4 regions of the Exiguobacterium sp. s7 genome follow, and region 3 is predicted to be linked to each of the others. Evidence: riboswitches for the same ligand, from Rfam matches in the RefSeq annotation. Region 3 holds a riboswitch; each other region holds the start of a gene.

Region 1 (4,344 bases), on a different contig from region 3:
TTTCCATTTTGACTCGGGTATAAGAGTATCAATGCCAACTTACAAAAAGGAGTGTTACTATGGAACCGAAACTACAACATGATCCAAAAGTAGAGCAAGCCAACAATCCAAATCGTCAGTTTGACCAAGCAAATGCAGGTGGCCCTAAAATCACCGTCGTGACCGGGATGCTCCTCGGCGCCCTCGTCGGCGGTCTGCTTGCCTTACTTAGCACGTCGAACCGTGAGAACACGAAACAATCGTTCTCGAGCGCGAAATCGTCGGTCGGCGGTCTCGTCGATACGGTCAAACAAGACCCAGCCGGAAAGGCCTCACAAGTCATTGACCAAGTGAAATCGGCTTCTGGAATCATCCAAGAAGTTGCCACTGACGTTCAAAACGTATACGAGAAAGTCGCTGGTGAAGTCGACACGGTCAAAGAAGACGTGAACAAAGTCGTCGGCACGGCGCAAGAAGCGAAGTCAGATCTTCAATCGATCGGCGAGAAAGTCGTCGATGCGAAAGATACGGCGCTCGGGCAAGAAACTTCATCCGACACGTCATCAAGCAATAACGAATCATCGAATGACAACAAAACACAAGCCTAACAAAAAAACGACCTTTCACTGAGAAAGGTCGTTTTTACTGTCTTATGCGAAGCGTTTCGCGCCTTCTTCAAGCACTGCCGCTTTATCCGTTTGCTCCCATGGGAGTTCAACGTCTGTACGACCGAAGTGGCCGTAAGCTGCTGTCTGCTTGTAGATTGGACGGCGAAGGTCGAGCATCTTGATGATGCCGGCCGGACGGAGGTCGAAGTTCTCGCGAATGAGTTCGACGAGCTCAGTCTCGCTCAATTTGCCTGTGCCGAACGTGTCGACTGCGATCGATACCGGGTGGGCAACGCCGATCGCGTATGCAAGTTGAACTTCTGCTTTGTCAGCAAGTCCCGCTGCAACGAGGTTTTTCGCTACGTAACGAGCCGCGTACGCCGCTGAACGGTCAACTTTGGTTGGATCTTTACCTGAGAACGCGCCGCCGCCGTGGCGAGCGTAACCACCGTACGTATCGACGATGATCTTACGTCCTGTGAGGCCTGCATCCCCTTGTGGTCCACCGATGACGAAACGGCCAGTCGGGTTGATGAAGTATTTTGTATCCGCGTCGATGAGTTCAGACGGGATGACCGCGTCGATGACGTGCTCTTTCAAATCAGCTTGGATTTGTTCGAGTGTGATGTCTTCGGCGTGTTGCGTCGAGATAACGATTGTGTCGATGCGAACTGGGTTGTTCGCTTCGTCGTATTCGACCGTCACTTGTGTCTTACCATCAGGACGAAGGTAAGCGAGCGTGCCGTTCTTACGAACTTCTGCCAAACGACGTGACAATTTGTGTGCGAGTGAAATCGGGAGCGGCATGAGTTCTGGTGTCTCTTTTGTTGCGTAACCGAACATGAGACCTTGGTCACCAGCGCCGATCGCATCGATTTCTTCTTCAGTCATTTGTCCTTCACGAGCTTCAAGCGCTTGGTCGACACCTTGGGCGATGTCTACCGATTGCTCATCAATCGATGTGAGGACAGCACAAGTCTCTGCATCAAAACCATATTTTGCACGTGTGTAGCCGATCTCACGAACTGTTTCACGAACAACTTTCGGGATATCCACGTAAGTTGATGTTGTGATCTCACCTGCTACGAGCACGAGACCTGTCGTGACAGATGTCTCAGCCGCAACGCGGGCGTTTGGATCTTCAGCTAAAATCGCATCCAAAATCGCATCTGAGATTTGGTCACAAATTTTATCCGGATGTCCTTCCGTGACGGACTCCGAAGTGAAAAGTCGACGGTTCAAGTTTGCCATTTCGAAAAACCTCCTATAATAAGGGTGATGTGTGGACGGTACTCGTTCCCCTTACGCGTTGCTTTGGGACGGTAATGAAAAAAACCTTTCGCCATGTTCAATGGGAAAGGTTGAATCGTTCTTCCTTACCCTCTTATCGTTCGAAGCTTGCGCTTCGCTTCAGGATAGCACCTTTTCCGAATAACAATGACAAATCGGACGGTTGCTGGGCTTCGTAGGGCCTTGTTCCCTCCACCGCTCAGAATAAGAGTATCCGTTACGAAGACCATCATATAAATGACACCCCGTTCTGTCAAGCGTATCGACTGAATTCGTAAAACTTTTCACGAACTCGCAATAGTTATGTTTGTGAAATATCAAACATTTTTTTGTCGGTTTTCGATTTTGTACTATGACCTGGTACAGAATATGTTAGAATGACAGTGTAAGAAAGCGCTTACTTTAAAGGATAAAAAAGGCTTGTTTTTGATTAGTATGTCACATATAATAAAAACGTCATACTAATAAAACGCGGAAGTATGCGGATTTCATCCACATCTATTTAGGGGAAAGGTGGGATTCAGGATGGCGACAACGCTCCTGAAAATCGAAGAATTAATTAAAGGTGCCGACATGATGCGGAACTTAACGGTTCCAGAATTGGTGGAAGAAGCCATTCGCAACGGGGAAGGCGTACTGACGAAAGACGGGGCTTTATCGGTCAGTACAGGTAAATTCACAGGACGGTCACCGAAAGACAAATTCGTCGTGCAAGATGAAGTCAGCAATCATTTAGTAGACTGGGGTCCGGTCAACCAACCGATCGCAGAAGAGAAGTTCACGGCACTGCTCGATAAAGTGCTCACGCATCTCGAGACGAAAGACAAGCTCTACTATCTCGAGGCGTCTGCCGGGGCTGACGAGCATTATACGCTTCCAGTGCGGGCCATCACAGAATACGCGTGGCACAACTTGTTCGCGAAACAGTTGTTCTTGCGCGAATGGCCGACACGAGGTGCCTTTGATCCGTTCACGGTCATCTATGCACCGAGCTATAAGGCCGATCCGGAAGTCGACGGGACGAACTCCGAAACGTTCATTCTCGTCTCATTCGCCAAACGGACCATTCTGATCGGGGGAACAGAATACGGCGGCGAAATTAAAAAATCGATTTTCTCAGTCATGAACTTCCTGTTACCGGAACAGCACGTCTTGTCGATGCATTGCTCGGCGAACGTATCGGACGCCGGCGAGACGGCTCTCTTCTTCGGGCTATCGGGTACCGGAAAGACGACGCTATCGGCCGACACAGAACGTCATTTAATCGGGGACGACGAGCATGGTTGGTCTCCTGACGGCGTCTTCAACATTGAAGGCGGTTGCTACGCGAAGACGATCAACTTGTCGCGTGAGAACGAACCTCAAATCTACGATGCCATTCGATTTGGCTCGTTGATTGAGAACGTCGTCTTGGACGAGGAACGGGCACCAGACTACAAGAACATCTCACTCACTGAGAACACACGGGCCGCCTACCCGATTCAATTTATCGATAACGCGATGCTTCCGTCACGAGCCGGGCATCCGAACACGATCGTCTTCTTGACGGCCGACGCGTACGGCGTCCTGCCTCCAATCAGCAAATTGACGAAGGAGCAGGCGATGTATCACTTCTTGTCAGGCTATACGTCGAAGCTAGCCGGCACGGAGCGCGGCGTGACGGAGCCGCAGGCGACCTTCTCGACATGTTTCGGGTCACCGTTCTTGCCGCTCGCACCGGAACGCTACGCCGACATGCTCGGCACGTTGATCGAGAAACATGACGTCGACGTCTATCTCGTCAATACCGGTTGGACCGGCGGCGCATACGGCGAAGGATCGCGGATGAAGCTCGCCTATACACGGGCGATGGTGAACGCGGCCGTCAACGGGAAACTCCGTGACGTCGAGACGACGCGCCATGACATCTTCAACGTCGAGATTCCACGCCACATCGACGGGGTGCCAGACGACGTGCTCAACCCACGGGGCACATGGAAAGACGGGGCCCGCTACGACGCCGAGGCGGCAGCGCTCGCCCGTAAGTTCCAAGACAACTTCAAACGATTCACGAAAGCGAGTGAGGCGGTCGTCGCAGCCGGCCCAATCATCGTGTAATAAAAAATGACTAGCGCCTGATTTAGGCGCTAGTCATTTTTTGGTGCGACGGCTAACATCCAGTCCATCGCCTCATCGGTCGTCTTCCACTTTTCCCAAAACGGGAGTTGATGAGCGAACGGGACGATCCAAAGTTCGGCCCGCTCCCCCATCCGTTCGGCCACGGCTGTCGCATGGCGGAGCCGCACTTGCTCGTCGTCTGTCCCGTGAATCAATAACGTCGGGGCCTCCCAGTCCTTGTAGAGGGGTGAACGCTCCACATACGCCTCACGAGCCGCTTCCGGGTCACCCCCGGTCATACGGCGGAGCATTTTCCGCATCGAGCGTTGCTCTTCGTACGTCCATTCCAAATTGGTGACACCCGCCCATG
Region 2 (4,344 bases), on a different contig from region 3:
CAAACCGATCGTCGCGATCGTCAAACCGAGCACGATTGAAGAGCGGGCCTCCCGGATCAACACGTACCAGATGATTTTACGGGTCGAGATGCCCATCGCCTCATACGCCTCGACGACCCCACGGTCGACCTCGAGTAGCGCCGACTCCATGAGCCGGGCGATATACGGGGCCGTGAACACGATGAGCGGCAACAGCACGCCTTGGACGCCAATCGTCGTGCCCATGATAAAACGGGTGAACGGGAGGATGAAGAATAAGAGAATGATGAACGGGATGGAACGGACGACGTTGATGACACTTGATAACGCCCCGTAGAAATAACGATTGGCGAGCCGGCCGTTCGGTCGCGTCAAGACGAGAAGCGTCCCGAGCGGCAGTCCGATCAACGTCGAGATGACGAGCGCGATGCCGGTCATCGTGAGCGTCTGGATCGTCCCCGTCCAAATCAAGTCACCCCAATTTTCCCAAAACTGAAGCACGGTTCGTCACCTCTTTCACTTTCACACCGCTCGCCTCTAAGAAGCGGACGGCTTGGTCGGTCTGGGCCTCATCCCCGTCCAAATGGACGAGCAGATTGCCGACGAGACCGCCTTTTAGCTTTTTGATGCCGCCCCCGATGATATTCGGGAGCAAGCCGAACCGTTTCGTCAACTGGGCGAGCACGGCCTGTTCACTCTGATGACCGATGAACGACAAGTTGACGAGCATCCCGTGCGTGCTCAACTCTTCGACAACCTCTTTCGGGACATCGAGGTTCGTCTTCAAGAACTTGCGTGTCGTCGCATGCTGCGGGTCCGAGAACACGTCGAGCACGTCCCCTTCCTCGATGATTCGGCCGGCCTCGATGACCGCGACCCGGTCACAGATGCGCTCGATGACTTCCATCTCGTGCGTGATCAAAAAGATCGTCAGTCCGAGCTCGCGGTTGATGTCGAGCAAGAGGTCGAGGATCGACTCGGTCGTCTCCGGGTCGAGCGCGCTCGTCGCCTCGTCGCTGAGCAGGATGTCCGGCTCATGCGCGAGGGCCCGGGCGATGGCGACACGTTGCTTCTGTCCGCCCGAGAGTTGCTCGGGATAATGTTTCCGATGGTCCGTCAAGCCGACGATGTCGAGGTATTTGTCGACGCGAGCACGGATCGTTGCCTTGTCGAGACCTTCAAGCCGGAGCGGGATGGCGACGTTCTCTTCGACGGTCGCCGTCTTGAGCAGGTTGTAGTGTTGGAAGATCATTCCGATTCGATGGCGGAGTTTTGAGAGCCCACGTTTGTCGAGCTTCGTGATGTCCTGCCCTTCGATCTCGACCTGGCCCGACGTCGGGCGTTCGAGCAGATTGATCATGCGGATGAGCGTGCTCTTGCCGGCCCCGCTTCGGCCGATGATGCCGAAGATCTCGCCTTTCTCGATCGTGAGCGAGACGTCGTCGAGTGCGGTGACAGCACCTTTATTTACCGTGAACGTCTTCGTGATTCCTTTAAGTGCGATCATAGGCCCTCCTTAAAACGCCGGGACGATCGAGCCGTCGAACGTCTCTTCGATGAACGTCCGGACCTCGTCCGAGTGATAGTACGACTTGAGCGTCGCGACGACCTCGTCATCCTTGTTGTCGGTACGGACGACGACGTAGTTCGGATACGGGTTGTCGACCGTGTCTTCGTGGAACAAGGCGTCCTCGTTGATTGACAGGCCGGCACCCATCGCGAAGTTCGTGTTGATGGCCGCGAGTGCGACTTCCGGGAGCTGGGTCGGGAGCTGAGACGCCTCGAGCTCGATGAATTCGAGGTTGAGCGGGTTCTCGGCGATGTCGCGTTTCGTCGCCTTGTCCGTCAAGCCTTCCTTCAGCGTGATGAGGCCCGCTGTCTCATACAGACGGAGTGCGCGCAGCTCGTTCGCCGGGTCGTTCGGGACGGCGACCTTGTCGCCTTCTTTCAAGTCCTCAATGTCGGTCAACTTTTCCGAGTAAAGACCCATCGGGAACGCGACGGTCTTGAACACGTCGTCGATCTTATAGCCTTTGTCGGACTTTTGCAGTTCAAGGAATGAGAGCGTCTGATAACTGTTCACGTCGAGACTGCCCTCGGCGAGCGCCGTGTTCGGGGTGTTATAGTCGTTGAACACTTTGATGTCGAGCTCGAGGCCGTCCTCGGCCGCGAGTTCTTGCACTTTTTCGGCGATTTGTTGGTGTGGACCCCCCGTGACGCCGATCGTGAGCGACTCCGTGCTGAGCGATTCGCTCGCGTCCGATTGACCGCACGCCGAGAGTGCGATAGCGGCGAGTAGTGAAGTTCCTACGAGTGCTGTTTTCTGTTTGATGTTCATCTGTTTTTCCTCCTCCAAAATGAAAGCCCGCTACTCATGAAGAGTGGCGGGCACGACAAGACAAAGTCGGACACGCTCATCTCCCAGACGTTCCGTCTGTTGGAATTAGCACCATGATCATAATGATCTGGTTGCCGGGTTTCATAGGGCCAGTCCCTCCACCACTCTTGATAAGCAATCGGTCTATTTAATTGTTATCATCTTACTTTCAATTCTTTTATTTGTAAATAGAAAATTGCAAATTTTCAAATGTTATTTTCAGAAAGTCTTTATCGAGCGGCTTTGGCAACTGTTGCAGCTCGGTCTCCGTCATGACGGAGTCGACCAATACCGGGATCTCGCTCGACCCGACCCCGAGCGTCTCGAGCGTCGTCGGGGCACCGAACTTGCTTAGCCAAGCCTCCAAATACGCGGTATCGGCCGAGCACCGCAACCGCTCTTGGACGATCAAGCCGAAGCCCACCTTGTCCCCGTGTAAGAAACGGTGCGTCGACTCGAAGCGACTGAGAGCGTTATGGACCGCATGGCCCACGGCGACCCGTGTCCCGGCGTCACCAAATCCTCCGACGGCACCTCCGATGGCGAGCACGTGATCGACCGCGAAGCGGACGTCATCACTATACGACTCAAAAGCGTGCTCGCTCAAATCAAGTTCGACGAGACGCCCGCACTGCTGGGCCAAGACGAGCCCGGTGTTGACGCCCGCGTCGACCGAGCTGTCACCGCTCAAGTAACGGGCCTCGTAAAACTTCGCGACCGTGTCGATGACACCGGCTCGGAAATATTCATATGGAGAGCGCGAGATGACCCGCGAGTCAACGATGACCCGTTCGATGACGACGCGGAACATGTCGTAGCGGTCGTAGCTCCCGTCCTCCCGATAGACGACGCTGAGAGGCGTGAACGCCGCACAGTTCGAGGCGAGTGTCGGGACGATGATGAGCGGCACGTTCTGTTGATAGGCGACGAGTTTGGCCGTGTCGACGAGCTTCCCGCCCCCGATGGCGATGAGGACATCGACGTCTTCAAAAATCAGCCGTTCGACTTCCTTGTCCGTACACTCCCCACGGAACGTCGTGGCCGGATAGTCCGTGATGGATGGATGGACGGCCCGCACGACTTCGTACCCGTTCTGACCGCGCAGGACGTGGGCACGTCGGCCGTCGACTAAGTCATCAAGACGGTCGAGCGCGTCATCGGCGTGGTCATATTCAAGGACGGCCTGACGAATCATGCCCGCACCTCCTCATAGGCGGCAAACAACCGCTCGATTCGTTCGACGGCCTCATCGATTTTCGGCTCGGGCGAGACGAGGCCGAAGCGGACGTATCCGTTCCCTTCTGAACCGAAGAAATAGCCCGGTGTGACGGCGACTCCTGCCTCGTACAATAACTTACGCGAGAACGATTTGGCATCGCCCTCGGGCACTTTCGCCCAGACGAAGAACGAACCCTCCGGCGGCTCGACGGCCCAACCGGCCCGGTTCAACCCATCGATCAGGCGATCACGCCGTGCCTCATAGAGTCGGGCCAAATCGTCCCGGATGGAGCGTGGGGCCTCGAGCGCGGCGACAGCCGCCGCCTGGATGGCCGAGAACACGCTGACGTGGACGTGGTCCTGATACGTATTGATCGCCTCGATGATGTCCGCGTTCCCGATGGCAAAGGCGACGCGCCAACCGGACATGTTGAACGCCTTCGACATCGTATATACCTCGATCCCGACTTCTTTCGCCCCTTTCGCCTGCAGGAAGCTCGGCGGGACGTGTCCATCAAACCCGATGCTGCCATACGCGAAGTCATGGACGACCATCAAGTCCCGCTCCTGGGCGAACCGAACGGTGTCATCAAAGAAGGCTGGTGTGGCGACGGCCCCCGTCGGATTGCTCGGATAGTTCAAATACATGAGTTTCGCCCCTTCCGTATCGAGCGTCTCATAGTCAGGGAGGAAACCGTGCTCCTCGCGTAAGATGAGATCACGGACGACGGCACCGGCGAGTCGTGCCCCGGAGATGTAGTCGGGATAGC
Region 3 (4,344 bases):
CGTAGAGGTCCTTGTTCTCTTCGAGCCAATCTGGCATGTAACGAGAAGCCTCTACGTCGATTTTGATCGCATTTTTAAAGTGACCAAGATCGTACTCGTAGTTGTTACGAACATCGAGGATGACGACATCGTCGCGATTCATCATCTCTTTCCATTCTGCCGGTTCGAGGTACGCACCGTGCTGTTTAGGAACGTCGAACTCACCATCAAAGCGCCACGTCACAAGCTCTTTCTTATGACGGACAAAGATTTTTTTGAACGCATGCTCTTCGACTTCATCGATTTTGAACTCGATATCGCTGAAAAGCGGGTTCGCTTTCAAGTCGTTCATGTATTGCTCGGTCTGTTCCCAAGTCCCAGAGCACGTTCCGTTGATTCCTTCGGAAGAAATCAAGATCCGTCCTTTGATGCCAAGGTCCTTACAATACTTGAGGTGCTCTTGTGTGAGCGTTTCTGGGTCTTCGATGTTGACGTACTTATAGTACAGCAAGACCCGCATTGGTTTTGTTTCCATGTTATTACTCCCCTGTGTTCAGTTTTTTGCAGGAAAACGAACGTTGGGTTGTGTCGTTCGACGAGCGGACTTGCCTGCAACCACAAGTCCATATTATATGATAGATATCACAGCGAAATTTCGCAAATACTTTTTATTTTTTTTACTGGCGTGCAGGGGGATGCGTCTTCCTGAGCGAAATCGGGTAAAAGGTATTAATGAAAGTCGAAGGTGGAAACTGATATGCTCACATCACTCCAACAATGGATTATCCAACTGATTGAATGGCTGCAAGAGCTTCCGGGAGGCCCATGGGCAGGACTAGGGGCGCCGTTCCTTGAGGCGATCTTTCCATTTCTTCCGCTCGTCCTCATCATTTCGGCGAACGCGGCCACGTATGGGTTCTTGCTCGGGACGTTATTGTCTTGGGTCGGTAGTTTACTAGGGACGATTCTTGTCTTTACAGCCGTCCGTTACGTATTCCGTAAACCGATGACACGGTGGCTCGAAAAACATAAACAAGGGGTATATTGGCTGGAACGCATCAACCATATGAGCCCGATCTCGCTTGGGTTTTTATATTCGCTCCCGTTCATCCCGGTCAGTTTGATCACATACTTACTTGCCCTCATTCAAATGCCGCTTCGGACATTCATCATGGCGGCGGGGTTCGGGAAACTGCTTGTCGTCTTGATTTTTTCGGTCATTGGTGACCAGTGGGAAGAGTTTATTCAAAGTCCGTTCCGCTTATCGATGCTTGGACTGTTACTGTTTGTTCTTTGGGCGATCAGCCGTGGCCTCGAGGAATTGCTCAAGCGGCGCGCCTTCAAAAAACGCAACGAACAACTTCAACGTGAACGTGAAACGAAACGTCAAACGACCCTTCGAAGCTAGTGCTTCAAAGGGTCGTTTTGGTCAGGCGCGCTTTTTGAAACGCGGGAAGTTAAAGACGATGGCCAGCCCTCCGCAAATGAAGAGCAGGAATGGATAGAACATATACGGGACGAGCGCTGGTGACGCCGTATTCGTCAATTCGGCGGCGATGAGCAGCTGTGCCCCATAAGGCAACAGGCCTTGGACGCCACACGAGAAGATGTCGAGCACACTCGCTGATTTCTTTCGCTCGATGTCATACGTGTCGGCGATATTGGCGGCGAGCGGACCGGCCACGAGAATCGAGATCGTGTTGTTCGCCGTCGCAACGTTCGTCGCGCTGACGAGCCCGGCGATGCTCCATTCGGCACCGGCACGTTTTTGAATCCGCGACGTGAGCGCGTCACGCAAGTAAGTGAGCCCGCCGTTATGCGAGATGAGTCCGACGAGTCCGCCCATGAGGAGCGTCAAGAGCGAAATCTCGGCCATACCCATCATCCCGTCTGCCATAGCCGTGACGTATGAAGTGACAGCCAAACTCCCATCGATCAAACCGATGATGCCGGTCAAGGCAATCCCGCCAAGCAAAACGAGAATGACGTTCAACCCGGTCAAGGCGAGAGCGATGACGGCGAGGTATGGAATGAGTTTATACCATTCGAACGCGGCTGCATCGACAGTCGATTCTCCACTCGATAACACCGATAAGAGGACGATTGTGATAAGGGCGGCCGGGAGGACAATCCAAAAGTTGGTTCGGAATTTGTCACGCATATTGGTACGCTGGGTCCGGACGGCAGCGATTGTCGTGTCCGAGATGAACGACAAGTTGTCCCCGAACATGGCACCACCGACGACGGCAGCCGCCGCGATGGCGATATTGACGACACTTTCTTCGTGGATACCGAGCGCGATCGGGGCGAGGGCGGCAATCGTGCCCGTCGACGTTCCCATCGCCATCGAGATGAAAGCCGCGATGACGAATAAACCGCTCAGTAGAAGCGAGGACGGTAAAAATGTCAGCGCCGCATTGACGGTCGCGTCGATTGCGCCGATTGCTTCGGCGACACTCGAGAACACTCCGGCGAGCAAGAAGATGAAGACCATGATCAAAATGCCGGGGTTCCCCGCACCTTGGGCGACACGCTCGACCGTCTGAGTGACGCTGCCTTTCGTCATCATCGCCGCGACGATGACCGCGATCAACGCCGCGATCAGGACCGGGAATTTATAAAAGTCGTTATAGTAGATGCCTGCCCCGATAAAGAAGACGAGGAAGACGAGCAAAGGCAATAGTGCCCATTTGTTAGCTGTCGGTTGTTCCAATCGATTCACCTCATTCATAAAATAAAAAGAGAGCCTTCTGAAAAAAGGCTCTCTCTACAAGAAAACACTTTTTTCATCTTTCGAGCAGACTGCTCGCTGGATTTGGCACAGGTTACCCGCTGCCGAGACGTCACTGGGCCAGTCCCTCAGTCTCTCTTGATAAAAAAGTTGTGATATTTAATTATAAGACACGTTCCCTAACGTACCTGTTTCAAATCCGCTTGTCAATAGCAAACCCCCACGCGGTGAACGTGGGGGTGAGTCAGGTCGTTAAGAAATTGTAATGGGCGACGCGGTTGCGTCCGGCGTACTTCCCGCCGACGTAGAGGGCCCGGTCAGCGTTACGGATCGTATCGTCGAGGCGTTTGTCACCGAACGCCTGAATCGTGTCGACACCGATCGAAGCGGTGACGGGGATATCGATTCCGTCGACGTGGAACGGTTTGTTCTCGATTTGTTGCCGGATCCGTTCGGCGATCTCGATTGCCTGTTCGACATCGCAACGATTCAATAGCAAGATGAACTCTTCACCGCCGTAACGGGCGGCAAAATCTTCGGTGCGGAGTGCCTGGCGAATCCGCCGTCCAAACTCTTGGAGCACACTGTCCCCGACTTGATGTCCGTGCACATCGTTGATTTTTTTGAAAAAGTCGATGTCGAGCATCGCGACCGAAATCGGATACATCGAACCGTCCGAGATTTGTTGAATCCCGTATTCGTAAAACGCGCGTGCATTCGCGAGCAGCGTCAAGCTGTCGGTCCGACTTTCCGTGTAAAGACGGTCGCGCTCATGGCAACGGCTGATCGTCCGGTTGAACGACTTGAGAAGTTTGACGATTTCACGTTGGATGGTCGGGGGATACCCATAGACGTGTTCACCCGTCATGACGAGCCACGTGCGAATCCCTTCGATCTCCTCGGACCGAACCGAGATGAAACTATGATAGTCGTCGTCAAATTCGTTCGACAGTGGTGCGTCCCATTCGAAGCGCATCTCATATTCGACCGAGGCTTCGTTCGGATAAGCGTGATCGAGCAAATCGAACACGATGTGACGGTCAATCGGCTGACGCGTCTTCAAATCAAAGTACAGGGTACGGTCGAACAGTTTAAACTCGACGAACCCTTCGTCATAGTGATTGAGCCGCTCACATTGACTGAGAAACACTTCGATGGCTTGCGCCTCGCTCTGCGATAACGACACGGCTTCTTTTGCCTCATCATACTGTTCAATCAACGATTTAAAGGCGTCTTGCCGGCCTTTTTGGATGATGAGCCGCTTGATGAAGAACGTCAACGCGGCAGCGATGCTACTGACGACTAGTAAATTCGTCTCCCGGAACAACGAGGCCGCCAAAATGAAGACGAGACTGACGATATACGTATAAAACGCGATGCTCAGAAAATCGCGGACCGGGATGTCGACGCGGAACCACCAACCGACTTGATACTTTTGCACGACCGTGTTCAAGATGATGGCCAGAATCAAACCGGCGAGCGGCAGGAACGAGTCTTGAGAATAGAAGCCGAGACCGGTCACACCACCAAGCGCCAAGTAAACACCGGCTGGGATGGCAATCTCCAAGAAAGACGTGATGGCGTTCCAAGGATACGTGAAGCGGAAGCGTCGAAGCGCGACGCGCGGTTTCAAG
Region 4 (4,344 bases), on a different contig from region 3:
TCTTGCCTTCTGCGAGCGTGAGTAAGCCTTCTGATTGGAGCATCGTGAGGATTCGTCCGTGGTCAGCGACTGACGAACTCATGATGATTTCAGCGCCTTCTGGCAGCTCATCGAGTGATTTGTAGTCTTGTGAGTAGACACCGATCGGCTCGATGTGGACGCCGCCGGCTGATGCGAATTTGTAGTCTTTGTTCTCAGCCATTTGCGACTCGAGGTACGGCTCGTGTTGGAAGTAGTTCGCGTCGAGTTCGCCGTCCGCGAGCGTTTTGTTCGGGAGGACGTAGTCTTGGAACTTCTTGATTTCGAGCGTATAGCCCTTCTCTTCGTAGTCGTCTTGAATGTGCTCTAAAATCTCAGCGTGCGGGACGTTTGACGCACCGACGACGAGCGTCTTGTCATCGCCCGAACCTGATTCTGAATCTCCGCCGCAAGCCGCGAGAATCGTGAGTGCTGAAGCTGCTGTCAATCCGAGTACTGTTTTCCATGATTTCATTATAAAACCCCTCCAAATTTTCTATTTAGATCAAGCGGAACGCTTGTCAATTACTGATACGAGTCGATCGCCGATGAACTGGATGACGAAGACGATAACCAAGATTAAGACGGTCGCGACGAACGTGACGTCACTCTGTGAGCGCTGGAACCCTTCGAGGAACGCCAAGTTCCCGAGTCCCCCGCCCCCAACGACCCCTGCCATCGCCGTATAACCGACGATCGCGACGATCGTGACCGTGATGCCTGACACGATGGCCGGCAATGCTTCTGGGAACAACACTTTATAGACGATTTGCCATTTTGTCGCACCCATCGATTCAGCCGCCTCGATGACGCCGCGGTCGACTTCACGAAGGGCGAGCTCGACCATCCGCGCATAGAACGGAGCCGCACCGATGATGAGCGCCGGCAACGCTGCCGTCGATCCGAGCATCGTCCCGACGACGAGTAACGTGAACGGGATGAGCAAGATGATCAAAATGATGAACGGGATCGACCGGAACACGTTGACGATTGCGCTGATGACCGTGTAAATCGGACGGTTTTTCATCATGAGCGGTTCGTTCGTGACGTATAAGAGCATCCCGAGGGCGAGACCGATGACGAACGTCGCGGCTCCGGCGACGAGCGTCATATAGAGCGTCTCCCACGTTTGCTCGAGCATGACTTGCCAATCTACATTAGGAAACATCGCTTTCTACCTCCACTTCCACTGCCTGCGACCGGATTGAGGCGATGGCCCGCTCGACTTCAGCCGGCTCTCCGATCAATTGGATGAATAATGTCCCGAGGGCACCGACTTGTGACTGCGTCACGTTCCCGCCGATGATGTTGAAGCCGATGTCATGTTGCTTCAACACTTCTGACAGAATCGGTTGCTCGGCCGTCTCGTTCAAGAATTTGAGCTTGACGATTTGACCGCTCGGATAACGCGCTTTCAAGTGCTCGAACGTGAGCGACATGTCTTCGACCGCGCCGATCTGTTTGACGAACTCTTTCGTGATCGGCTGTTCCGGATGTTGGAACACCTCGGCGACTTGTCCGGTCTCGACGACCTTCCCGGCCTCCATGACGGCGACGCGGTGGCAAATCTTTTGGATGACGTGCATCTCATGGGTGATGAGGACGATCGTCAATCCGAGCTTTTTATTGATGCTGACGAGCAGTTCGAGAATCGAATCGGTCGTCTTCGGGTCGAGTGCGCTCGTCGCTTCATCGCAGAGGAGCACTTCTGGATTCGTAGCGAGCGCACGGGCTATCCCGACTCGCTGCTTTTGACCGCCCGATAGTTGCGACGGATAGCTGTCTTCCCGTCCGCCTAAGCCGACGAGTTCGACAAGTTCTTGGACGCGGCGTTTGCGTTCGCTGGCCGGTACCCCGATGAGCTCGAGCGGGAAGCTGATGTTCTCAGCGACCGTGCGCGACCATAATAGGTTGAAGTGTTGGAACACCATCGAGACGTTTTTACGTACCCCGCGTAGTTCCTTAGGCGTGAGCTTCGTCAGCTCGCTGCCGGCGACCACGATTTCACCGCTAGACGGTGCCTCGAGTCGGTTGAGCAAGCGGATGAGCGTCGACTTCCCCGCCCCTGAATATCCGATTATTCCAAAAATTTCGCCGCTTTCGATGGTAAGCGACACATCATCGACCGCCTGGACCCGACCGTTTTTCGTATCGAACCATTTGGCCACATTGCGTAGTTGAATCAATCCATTTCCCTCCTGACAACAAAAAAAGTACGCACGTTTGAGCAAACGTGCGTACTTTATCGGTACGGACAACGATTGCTCTCATCTTCCAAGGTTTACACCTTGCTGGAATTAGCACCATTTCGGATTGCTCCGCGGTTGCTGGGCGTCATAGGGCCAGTCCCTCAGCCTCTCTTGATAAGAGTGGTTGCGTATTTGATTAGCTTTATCATAGCGACACATTATTTTCATGTCAAACTATTTTTTTCAGACAAATTAAAAAAGGTGCCATCCGAGGATGACACAGAACGTAGCAACTTGAGTCACTGAAGGACAACCCATAGATGAACCTCTTTTGCCCGATCAGAGCATTCATCCTTATATGGGGGATTTTTACCCGATCATCACTCGGTCTTCGAACGGACCATGCAATTACGCGACCGGTGCCCCGACGCTTGATTTTTTTGGGGGACAATCGAAGGGAAGGTCCACCTGAAATCGCGTAAGCTCATGCAACGGTTGTTCGAAAACGTCTTGCTGACGGGAAAATCTCGACCTATGTTGTGTTCAAGTAAGATGTTGTAATGAATATATCATTCGTGAACTTTCTGTGTCAACTGATTATTTAAAATTTTCAGATTATTCTAATCATCCTATCTCATTTGACGAAAGATAGGACGTGCTGGACGTTTTGAAACGCATACAAACGATCGCGAACTTGGCCATTTTCCAGCTTCAATAGCGCCGGGACGCTCATGACTTGATACACCTCGAGCTCGTTCGGGATAAAGTTGGCATCGCGCTTTTCAATCTGGAGTTCGGGGTCGACGGCCTCGACGACCGAGAGCATCCGCTCGGCCACGGCGCATGTACCGCACATCGGGGCGTATATATATAAGAATCCGTCAGTAATCATTGTTCTCACCTCTCCTCTAAGTATATGAATCCGGACCGGTCGGTTCAAAAGTTGTGCTCAAATGGAAAATTCTGAACATTTCAACATTTTATATTGACGCTTGCTAGAAAGAGGCATAGTATGGTCATTAACTTTATTGCTTTTGTACATAACAGCATACCAGTAGAAAAGGACAGGTGAATCCCCAATGACGGAAGAGAAGCTTACCAGAAAACAGTTTTTGATGAACGTCTTGAACGGCCTCAGTCTTGCCATCCTCATCGCCCTCATCCCGAGCGCCTTGCTCGGTGAATTAACGAAAGCCATCTTACCTTATGTTCCGTCACTGCAGTTCATCTTAGATGCGACGACAATCGCGATGCGTCTCTTACCGGTCATCATCGGTGTCGCCGTCGCCATGCAGTTCGGACGCTCGGCACTCGAGGCCGGCACGATCGGCATCGCGACCCAAGTCGGGAGCGGCGCCATCCGCATCGAAGAAGGGGCGTTCCTCATGGCTGGAATCGGTGACGTCATCACGGCCGGTGTGACGGCCGCTCTCGCGACGTTCCTCGTCATGCAGTTGTCGCCACGCTTGAAGACATACACGGTACTCGTCTTACCGATGACGGTCATCGTCGTCGCCGGAGGAATCGGGGCGTTCCTGCTCACTTACATCTCACAAATCACCACATACGTCGGGACGATCATTATGACGATGACGGAACTGCAGCCGATTGTGATGGGTATGTTGATCGCGATGGCGTTCTCGCTCATCATCGTCTCGCCAATCTCGACGGTCGGCATCGCCACAGCGATCAGTCTGTCTGGTGTCGCGGCCGGGGCCGCCAACTTAGGGGTCGTCGCCGCCGGCTTCGGTCTCGCCATCGCCGGCTGGCAGATGAACGCGACGGGAACGTCGATCGCCCACTTCCTCGGGTCACCGAAGATTCAAATGGCGAACTTCGTCCGTCGTCCGATCATGATGTTGCCCGTACTCGCCAATGCGGCCATCCTCGGAGCGCTCGCAGGCATCCTTCGGATCGAAGGCACGCCGATCAGTGCCGGTTTCGGCGTCTCCGGCCTCATCGGGCCAATCAACGCCTTGCATTTGATGCCGGGAGGGTTCGCGCTCTGGAACGTCATGCTCGTCATCGTCTTGTTCGGACTCATCCCGATAACGCTCGGAATCATCTTCTACCGCCTGTTCAACCGGACGTCGCTCATCCAGCCTGATCATTACCGCCTCGATTTCGAATGAACAAA

Evidence for each region. Region 3 has a riboswitch for S-adenosylmethionine ahead of KNP79_RS06165 (Na+/H+ antiporter NhaC family protein). Riboswitches for the same ligand answer to the same signal wherever they lie in the genome.
Region 1: linked by a shared signal. The riboswitch ahead of metK (methionine adenosyltransferase) and the one ahead of KNP79_RS06165 (Na+/H+ antiporter NhaC family protein) in region 3 are both predicted to bind S-adenosylmethionine.
Region 2: linked by a shared signal. The riboswitch ahead of KNP79_RS11520 (MetQ/NlpA family ABC transporter substrate-binding protein) and the one ahead of KNP79_RS06165 (Na+/H+ antiporter NhaC family protein) in region 3 are both predicted to bind S-adenosylmethionine.
Region 4: linked by a shared signal. The riboswitch ahead of KNP79_RS02740 (methionine ABC transporter ATP-binding protein) and the one ahead of KNP79_RS06165 (Na+/H+ antiporter NhaC family protein) in region 3 are both predicted to bind S-adenosylmethionine.

The regions. Positions count from the first base shown of each region.
Region 1 is NZ_JACSLO010000002.1:96,417-100,760, reverse strand. Features, by position in the region: gene KNP79_RS03085 (hypothetical protein) at 60-587, shown strand; gene metK (methionine adenosyltransferase) at 630-1,838, opposite strand; SAM riboswitch class I at 1,969-2,088, opposite strand; gene pckA (phosphoenolpyruvate carboxykinase (ATP)) at 2,403-3,974, shown strand; gene KNP79_RS03070 (alpha/beta hydrolase family protein) at 4,004-4,344, opposite strand, start outside.
Region 2 is NZ_JACSLO010000009.1:26,763-31,106, reverse strand. Features, by position in the region: gene KNP79_RS11530 (methionine ABC transporter permease) at 1-417, opposite strand, end outside; gene KNP79_RS11525 (methionine ABC transporter ATP-binding protein) at 452-1,486, opposite strand; gene KNP79_RS11520 (MetQ/NlpA family ABC transporter substrate-binding protein) at 1,496-2,317, opposite strand; SAM riboswitch class I at 2,391-2,494, opposite strand; gene KNP79_RS11515 (iron-containing alcohol dehydrogenase) at 2,535-3,551, opposite strand; gene KNP79_RS11510 (aminotransferase class I/II-fold pyridoxal phosphate-dependent enzyme) at 3,548-4,344, opposite strand, start outside.
Region 3 is NZ_JACSLO010000003.1:212,807-217,150, forward strand. Features, by position in the region: gene trhO (oxygen-dependent tRNA uridine(34) hydroxylase TrhO) at 1-514, opposite strand, end outside; gene KNP79_RS06160 (TVP38/TMEM64 family protein) at 737-1,387, shown strand; gene KNP79_RS06165 (Na+/H+ antiporter NhaC family protein) at 1,409-2,710, opposite strand; SAM riboswitch class I at 2,763-2,858, opposite strand; gene KNP79_RS06170 (GGDEF domain-containing protein) at 2,955-4,344, opposite strand, start outside.
Region 4 is NZ_JACSLO010000002.1:27,925-32,268, reverse strand. Features, by position in the region: gene KNP79_RS02750 (MetQ/NlpA family ABC transporter substrate-binding protein) at 1-493, opposite strand, end outside; gene KNP79_RS02745 (methionine ABC transporter permease) at 524-1,186, opposite strand; gene KNP79_RS02740 (methionine ABC transporter ATP-binding protein) at 1,176-2,204, opposite strand; SAM riboswitch class I at 2,283-2,388, opposite strand; gene KNP79_RS02735 (thioredoxin family protein) at 2,842-3,099, opposite strand; gene KNP79_RS02730 (PTS sugar transporter subunit IIC) at 3,323-4,339, shown strand.